DNA from 2 places in the Aquisalimonas sp. APHAB1-3 genome. Region 2 is predicted to be linked to the other one. Evidence: predicted binding sites of a transcription regulator. Region 2 holds the regulator's gene; the other holds the start of a gene.
What was found. Region 2 encodes sigma-54, which starts transcription at its own class of promoters, with help from an activator protein. Its sites were predicted from a motif close to TGGCANGNTNCNTGCTT; they were not measured.

Region 1: a site for sigma-54 is predicted at 2,362-2,378, ahead of glnK (P-II family nitrogen regulator). Genes of this name have one in related genera too.

What each region holds. Positions count from the first base shown of each region.
Region 1 is NZ_JBLWFT010000004.1:162,643-166,851, reverse strand. It holds gene ACNSTU_RS09015 (adenosine deaminase) at 1-453, shown strand, start outside; gene ACNSTU_RS09010 (ammonium transporter) at 638-1,864, opposite strand; gene glnK (P-II family nitrogen regulator) at 1,898-2,236, opposite strand; gene ubiK (ubiquinone biosynthesis accessory factor UbiK) at 2,522-2,791, shown strand; gene ACNSTU_RS08995 (YifB family Mg chelatase-like AAA ATPase) at 2,838-4,209, shown strand, end outside.
Region 2 is NZ_JBLWFT010000009.1:27,152-31,360, forward strand. It holds gene ptsN (PTS IIA-like nitrogen regulatory protein PtsN) at 1-336, opposite strand, end outside; gene hpf (ribosome hibernation-promoting factor, HPF/YfiA family) at 415-753, opposite strand; gene ACNSTU_RS13040 (RNA polymerase factor sigma-54) at 802-2,382, opposite strand; gene lptB (LPS export ABC transporter ATP-binding protein) at 2,536-3,261, opposite strand; gene lptA (lipopolysaccharide transport periplasmic protein LptA) at 3,258-3,812, opposite strand; gene lptC (LPS export ABC transporter periplasmic protein LptC) at 3,796-4,209, opposite strand, start outside.

The sequences.
Region 1 (4,209 bases), on a different contig from region 2:
GAGGAAGTGCACAGCCGCGGCTTCCATGTGGTGGCGCACGCTGGCGAGGAAGGACCGCCGGACTACATCCGCCAGGCCCTGGATATTCTGCGCGTGGAGCGCGTCGACCACGGCGTGCAATGCACCGGCGACCCGGAACTGGTGGAGCGGCTGGCCGACAGCGGCATCTGCCTGACCGTGTGCCCGCTGGCCAACGTCAAGCTGCGGGTATTCGATACCATCGACGACCACAACCTTCCGCGGCTGCTGGAGGCGGGCCTCAACGTCACCGTGAACTCGGACGATCCCGCCTACTTCGGCGGCTACATGACCGCCAACATGACCGCCGTGGCCGAAGCCTTTGACCTGAGCCGGGACACCCTGTGCGGATTCACCCGCAACGCCATCGACGCGGCGTTCATCGGCGATGATCGACGGCGGGAGCTGCACGGCATACTGGATCGGGCAGCGTGAGGCGCTGGCTAGCGGATCCTCGGCCATGGTGGACCTGAAGGTCCACCCTACAGCGGCACCGGACCGCCAACGATGCTCCCGTAGGGTGGACCTTCAGGTCCACCGAGGCCGGGCGAATTCCTTCCCGTAAACGAAAAACGGGCGCCCGATGGGCGCCCGTTCTGTGTTGCAACTGTGTTGTCGCTTACTTCTGGCCGGTGGAGACGAACTCCGGATAGGCCTCCATGCCGCACTCGAGCATGTCCAGACCGTTCTCCTCGTCTTCCTCGCTGGCACGGATGCCCATGGTGAACTTGAGCGCGAGCCAGACCGCGGCACTGGCGATGAACACGAAGCCGAAGATGGCGATCAGGCCGATCAGCTGCGTGCCCAGGTTCGCCTCCGGCACCGACAGGAGCACTGCCAGCACACCCCAGATCCCGCAGGTACCGTGCACGGAGATGGCACCGACCGGGTCATCGATCTTGAGCTTGTCCAGGCCGATGATGGAGAACACCACGATCACGCCGCCGATCGCCCCGATGAGCACGGCCAGCAGCGGGGCCGGCGAATCCGGCGCGGCAGTGATGGACACCAGGCCGCCCAGGGCGCCGTTGAGCACCATTGTGAGATCGGCCTTGCCAAACAGGATCTTGGAAGTGATCAGAGCGGCCACGACACCGGCTGCCGCGGCGAAGTTGGTGTTCATGAACACCGTGGCCACGGCGTTCGCAGAGCCTTCGGACGCAACCGCCAGCTCCGAACCACCATTGAAGCCGAACCAGCCCATCCACAGGATGAACGTGCCCAGCGTCGCCAGCGGCAGATTGCCACCCGGGATCGCGCGGATCTTGCCGTCCTTGGTGTACTTGCCTTTGCGGGCCCCGAGGATCAGCACACCCGCCAGCGCCGCCGTGGCGCCCGCCATGTGGACGATGGCGGAACCGGCGTAGTCGGTGTAGCCGAGCTGATCCAGCCAGCCACCGCCCCAGGTCCACAGACCCTGAATCGGATAGATGAAACCGGTCATGACCACGGCAAACAGCAGGAAGGCCCCGAGTTTCATCCGCTCGGCCACGGCCCCGGAGACGATGGACATGGCGGTCGCCACGAACACCACCTGGAAGAAGAAGTCAGAGTAGTACGAGAAGCCGTCTTCGGTGGTGTGCGGCTCACTGCCGGGCAGGAAGAAGCTCAGCGACGGGAACACGCCGCCCCCGCTCTCGTACATGAGATTCCAGCCCACCAGCAGGTACATCATCACCGCCACGGAGTAGAGCGTGATGTTCTTGGTGAGAATCTCCACGGTGTTCTTGGAGCGCACCAGGCCCGCTTCGAGCATCGAGAAGCCGGCCGCCATCCACATCACAAGCACGCCCGAGAGCAGAAAGTAGAAGGTATCCAGCGCATACGCGAGTTCAGTAACTTCCATCGTTATTATCCTCTTGGTTGCACGGGCCGCCGGTTAAAGCGCGTCCTTGTCGGTCTCACCGGTACGGATTCGGATCGCCTTCTCCAGTTCGAAGACGAAGATCTTGCCGTCGCCGATCTTCCCGGTGTTCGCGGCCTTGGAGATGGCCTCGATGGTGCGATCGGTGAGATCGTCCTGAACCGCCGCCTCGATCTTCACCTTGGGGAGAAAATCGACGACGTACTCGGCGCCGCGATACAGCTCCGTGTGCCCTTTCTGCCGCCCGAAGCCCTTCACTTCGGTGACGGTAATGCCCTGCACGCCGATCTCGGACAGTGCTTCGCGCACGTCGTCCAGCTTGAACGGCTTGATGATTGCGGTAACGAGTTTCATTCCCGGCTACTCCCTGAAAACCGGTCCGGATTCTCCGGACCCTGGTACGGTTTCCCCCGCGCAGGCGGGGCTCCCTGCGGACAGGCTTCATAAACCGGCCGCCCGCATCGGACTCGACAGGGCTTGAGCATTTCCCGTGCCACTTGTTGTTTATGCCGGTAATTCATGTTGTTATTGGCTCCAGAACGCTGATTCCGGCGGCACCGCACCAACGGCACGCCCCGATTCGGTGCATTTCGCACTGAATCGGGGCGCACACAGACCAGTGATCATCAGGAGTGCACGATGCTCGACCCGAAATCGCTCGATGAGATGGCGCGCAAATTCGCGGCCAACCTGCCTCCCGGCCTGCGGGAGTTCCAGCAGGAGATGGAGCGGAACTTCCGGACCACCATGCAGAGCACCTTCAATCGCCTGGATCTGGTCACGCGGGAGGAGTTCGACGCCCAGTCCAAGGTGCTCGCCCGCACGCGCGCCCAGCTGGAAGCGCTGGAAGAACGTGTCGCGGCGCTGGAAGGGCGCACCGGCGGCGAAGACCAGGCCGGAGAGAGCTGAACCCAACGCCGCGCCCTGACGCGCGGCACGCCCAGGGACGGGACACATGACACTTGCAGTGGTATACGGCCGCGCGGGCCTTGGCGTGGATGCACCGCTGGTGGATATCGAAGTCCACCTCGCCAACGGCCTGCCGTCGGTCTCCATCGTCGGGCTGCCCGAGACCGCGGTGAAGGAAAGCCGCGACCGGGTTCGCAGCGCCATTCTCAACAGCGGGTTCGAGTTCCCGACCCGGCGCATCACCATCAACCTGGCACCAGCGGACCTCCCCAAGGAGGGTGGTCGCTTCGACCTGCCCATTGCCATCGGCATTCTCGCCGCATCCGGACAGATCCCCCGGGACCGGCTGGCACACTGGGAGTTCGCCGGCGAGCTGGCGCTGACGGGCACCCTCCGGCCCGTGCGCGGGTGCCTGCCCGTTGCGGTGCAGGCCCGGCGGGCGGGGCGCGCGCTGGCGGTCCCCGCCGACAACGCGCCGGAGGCGGCACTGGTCCACCCCGAGGCCAGCTATGGGGCCGCGCACCTGCTGGACATCACCGGACACATTGCGGGCACGGCTCTACTCGAGCCGGCCCGGGCCGAGGTGCCGGCGGTCACCGCCGATGCACCACCGGACCTGGCCGACGTCCGCGGGCAGTGCGGTGCCCGGCGCGCGCTGGAGATCGCCGCCGCCGGCGGTCACTCCATCCTGTTGAGCGGCCCTCCGGGCACGGGCAAGAGCATGCTCGCCGCGCGCATGCCGGGGATACTGCCGCCCATGACCGATGACGAGTGCCTGGAAACCGCGGCCGTGCTCTCGCTCACACGCTCGGGCTTTGCCCCGGCGGACTGGGGCCGACGCCCGTTCCGCTCGCCCCACCACTCCGCCTCCCATACCGCGCTGGCGGGCGGCGGCTCCCGCCCGCGTCCGGGTGAGATCTCGATGGCTCACAACGGCGTGCTGTTTCTGGATGAACTGCCGGAGTTCGGGCGTCACGCGCTGGAGGTGCTACGGGAGCCGCTGGAGAACGGCCGCGTCAGCATTTCCCGGGCCGCCGCCCAGGTGGAATACCCCGCCCGCTTCCAGCTGGTCACGGCCATGAACCCCTGCCCCTGCGGCTACCTGGGCGATCCGGTGCACGCCTGCCAATGCACACCGGATCAGGTGGCGCGCTACCGCGGCCGCATCTCCGGGCCGCTGCTGGACCGCATCGACATGCAGATCAGCGTGCCACGGCTGCGTCCGGCCGAGCTGCAGCAGGCGGAACCGGGGGAGGCGTCAGCCGCCGTGCGGGAGCGGGTCTGTGCGGCGCGGGCGTTCCGGGTCGCGGAGAGCGGTGCCGCCAGCGCCGCGCTGGGGCCCGACACCATCGACGCGGCCTGCGCCATCGGCAAGACCGAAGCACAATTCCTCACCAATGCCATGGAGCGGCTCGGGC
Region 2 (4,209 bases):
GTCGGTGAAGTGCTCGGGTACAACCAAGGCGAACAGGAGATCGACGGGTTCGTTGTCGAAGGCGTCGAAATCGATGGCCTCGCTGGTGCGGATGAAGGCGGCGGTGGCCGAGTCATTGCCGTCCATGCGGGCGTGGGGCAAGGCGACGCCGTGACCGAGCCCGGTACTGCCGAGTTTCTCGCGGCTGATCAGCTTGTCGAAGATGGCGTTGGCCGGCAGGGCGGAGTCGGAGTCGGCCACCATATCGCTGAGGAGTTCCAGGCCCCGCTTCTTGCTGGTCACCTGGATGTCGCAGGCGATGCGCTCCGGTGTGATTAGGTCGGCAATCTTGATCATGCTTGTCCACGCAGGGTCGTGTCTGCGGATTCGGAAGTCGGCGGCGGTCCCTCGCTGGCGACCGCCGCTCCGCGCTGTTCAGTCCTCGTCACCCTCTCCCTGGGCCTTGGCCTGGGCGCCTTCGTTGCGCCGGTGGTCAGTGACCTTCTCCTTGTGCTTCTTCACCTGCCGGTCGAGCTTGTCGATCAGTCCGTCGATGGCAGCATACATGTCTTCGGCGCTGGCATCAGCGTAGAGCTTGGCGCCGCTGAGCAGCATGGTGGCCTCCGCCTTCTGACGCAGCTTCTCCACCGTCAGAATCACGTGGACGTTCACCACGTTGTCGAAGTGGCGCTCCAGCTTGTCCATCTTGGAATGCACGTAGTCGCGCAGTGCTTCAGTGAGATCCACATGGTGCCCGGTGATGTCGATCTGCATAGAGACTCCTCCCGAATGAGAGCCGGAAACGGCGAACCCCTTGTTGCCTCAGGCAATCCTTTTTCGTTCGTTCGACGAGGCAATGGACATGGATTCACGATACTTTGCCACTGTCCTTCGCGCCACATCGATTCCTTCATTTTTCAGGATTTCGGCCAGTTTGCTGTCACTGAGGGGCTTGCGGGCGTCCTCTTCGGCGATCAGCCGGCGAATCCGGGCGCGGATAGAGGTCGCCGAGCACTCCTGTCCATCCACGGTATGCACGTGGCTGGAGAAGAAGTACTTGAACTCGAACGTGCCGCGCGGCGTGTACATGTACTTCTGCGTGGTGATCCGGGAGATGGTGGACTCGTGCATCTCCACCTCTTCCGCCACCTCGCGCAGCACCAGCGGCTTCATGGCTTCCTCGCCCTGCTCCAGGAATTCCTGCTGGTGATTGACGATGCAGGTCGCGACCTTAAGGAGAGTCTCGTTGCGGCTCTTCAGGCTCTTGATGAACCAGCGCGCCTCCTGCAGATGCTGACGCATGGTGGCATTGTCGTTGCCCTGGTCGCCGCGCCGGACCAGGCCCGCGTAGTAACTGTTGACGCGGATCTTCGGTGACGCCTCGGGGTTGAGCTCCACCCGCCAGGCACCGCGCTCCTTGCGCACATAGACGTCGGGGACCACGTACTCGGCTGTGGGCGTGCCGATCTGGGAGCCGGGCCGAGGGTCCAGGGTGCGGACCAACTCCAGCACCTGGCCGAACTCTTCCTGGGTGACCTTGAGCTTGCGGGTGAGAGGCCCGAGCTGGCGGCTGCCGAGGAGGTCCAGGTGCTTGTCCACCAGCAGACGCGCTTCGGCGAGCCAGGGGGTGTCGTCCGGGAACTGTTCCAGCTGCACCAGCAGTGCTTCGCGCGGGTCCAGGGAGGCCACGCCCAGGGGGTCGAACCGCTGGATCAGGTGGCGGACGGCCTCCACCTCGTCAGGTTCGACCGGTTCGTCGCCGTCGGTCACCGATTCGCAGATCTCGTCCACGGTGACGCCGAGGTAGCCGTCGTCGCGCACGCCGTCGATGATGGCCTCGGCGATGGCCATGTCGCGCTCACTGAAATGGGAGAGTTGTGCCTGCCACAACAGGTGGTCATGCAGGCCGCCGCCATCGCCGGCGGTGCGATTCTCCCACGCCTCGCGCTGCTCATCGTCCCCGCCGGGGGCGCTGTATGCGGTGCTGCCGTCGTAGATGTCGTTCCAGTCGGAGTCCAGGGGCAGGTCGTCTGGGATGTCGCTCTGGTCGCTGGCTGACTTGTCTTCGGCGCCGTCGTGATCGTCCACCGTGTCGGCCACGTCCGGCGCGGTGTCGGTGTCCGTGGTGTCGCTGCCGGCGGACTCGCCGTCGCTGGTCGCGGCTTCCCCGTCGTGCTGCTCGGAGCCGGCGTCGTTACCGTCATCGCTGCGGTCGGTTTCGGTGACCGCCTCGTCGCCCTCGTCAAGCTCGTCGGCGGGCTCCAGCATCAGGTTGGAATCCAGCGCCTGCTGGATTTCCGTGCGCAGCTCCAGGGTCGACAGCTGCAGCAGCTTGATGGCCTGCTGGAGCTGCGGCGTCATGGTGAGCTGCTGACCGAGACGTAGCTGCAGCGACTGTTTCATTGGCGATGCCTCTCTCCTGCCGCCCCTCGGGCCGCGGGTCAGGCCAGGCCTGCATACGAGTGGGTTGATAACCCTATCGTAACTGACTCTGTCGCTGGTTAGAACATTGGCCCGATACTTGCGTGGGCTGAGCGAAAGTGCTACGGAGCGTGGTCACAGGCGGAAGTGTTCACCCAGGTACACCTCGCGGACCTGCCTGTTCGCCAGGACTTCCTCCGAACTGCCGCGAGCGATGACCTCGCCCTGGGCAAGGATGTAGGCGCGCTGGCAGATGCCGAGCGTCTCGCGCACGTTGTGGTCGGTGATCAGCACGCCGATCTCCCGGTCCGCCAGGTGGCGGATGATTTCCTGGATATCGAGCACGGAGATCGGGTCGACGCCGGCAAAGGGCTCGTCCAGCAGGATGAACTGCGGGTTGGCGGCCAGTGCCCGGGCGATCTCGACACGCCGGCGTTCGCCGCCGGAGAGACTGATGCCGTTCTGGTCGTGGAGGTGGCCGACGTTGAATTCGTCCAGCAGCTCCCGGGCGCGCTCCCGGCGCTGCTTGCGATTCAGTTCGGGGCGGGTCTCGAGGATGGCCAGCAGGTTGTCCATTACGGTGAGCTTGCGGAAGATCGATGCTTCCTGGGGCAGATACCCGACGCCGCGGCGGGCACGTATGTGCATGGGCAGGTCGGTGATGTCGTTGCCGTCCAGCTCGATGCGCCCGCCGTCGGCCTGTACCAGGCCGACCACCATGTAGAAGCATGTGGTCTTGCCTGCGCCGTTGGGGCCGAGCAGCCCGACCACCTCGCCGCTGGAGACTTCCAGTGATGCGCCGTGGACGACGGTCTTGCGGCGGTAGGTCTTCACCAGGTTCTCGGTGCGCAGCAGGCTCACTCGTCGTCTCCGTTGTCCTCGTCGTCGGGGAACAGCCGGATCTGCACGCGACGTCCGGTCTCGGGCTCACCCCGTGCATGCACCAGGTCGGCAACCACTTCATACTCGATGCGCTCGCCGGTGAACGTGTTCCGCCCCTGGGTCAGCCGCGCGCCCTCCAGCAGGATGACCCGTTCGGGCCCGGTGGCGTAGTACTCCATGCGCGGCGCTTCGGCCTCGATGGCGCGGCGGTCATCGCCACCGCGCTGGTTGTAGACGGCGGGTTCACCTTCCACCACCACATGGTCCAGGGCCTGGTTGCCACCGTCATCTTCCCGCAGGTGGACGGTCATGCGGTCCCCGGTAATGCGCCTCGGGCCGCGGGTGAGCACCACGTTGCCGGTGTACACGCTGACGCCGCGGGCGTTGTCGATCTCGGCGTTGTCCGCGTCCAGGTCGATGGGCTCGGCCTGGGCGCTGCCAATGCCGAGCAGGAACAGCAGGGCCGCAAGGAGCAGTGCCGGCCGCGTCTGTCTCCTGTTGCGGGCTGCAGGGTTACTCGGGTACGTCATAACGACCTCTCACCTCGGACAGCAGTTCCACCAGTTCCCGGTCGAGATACGCGCGCACGCCGACACCCTCGATACGCGCGCCATCGCGCCAGTAGACGGCATGACGGTCCGTTTCCGCGTACCGGCGCTCGGGTTCCAGGTGAACCTCGCTGGTATCCACGTTGGCGGGCAGGTTGTCGCTGCCGCCGGCGCGCCGAATCTCCACCTCACCCTGAAGGTGGACGTTCTCGACGTTGTTCGTGGCCCGGCCACGTTCCGCGCGCAGATGCCACGGTTCGCCGGACTCGACGAAGTAGGTGATCTCCGGGCGGTCCATCAGCCAGAGGTCCCGGCCCTGGAAGTGTTCCATGCGCGGCGAGACGACCTGGTAGGTCGGTGTGCCCTCGTCACTGGTGGC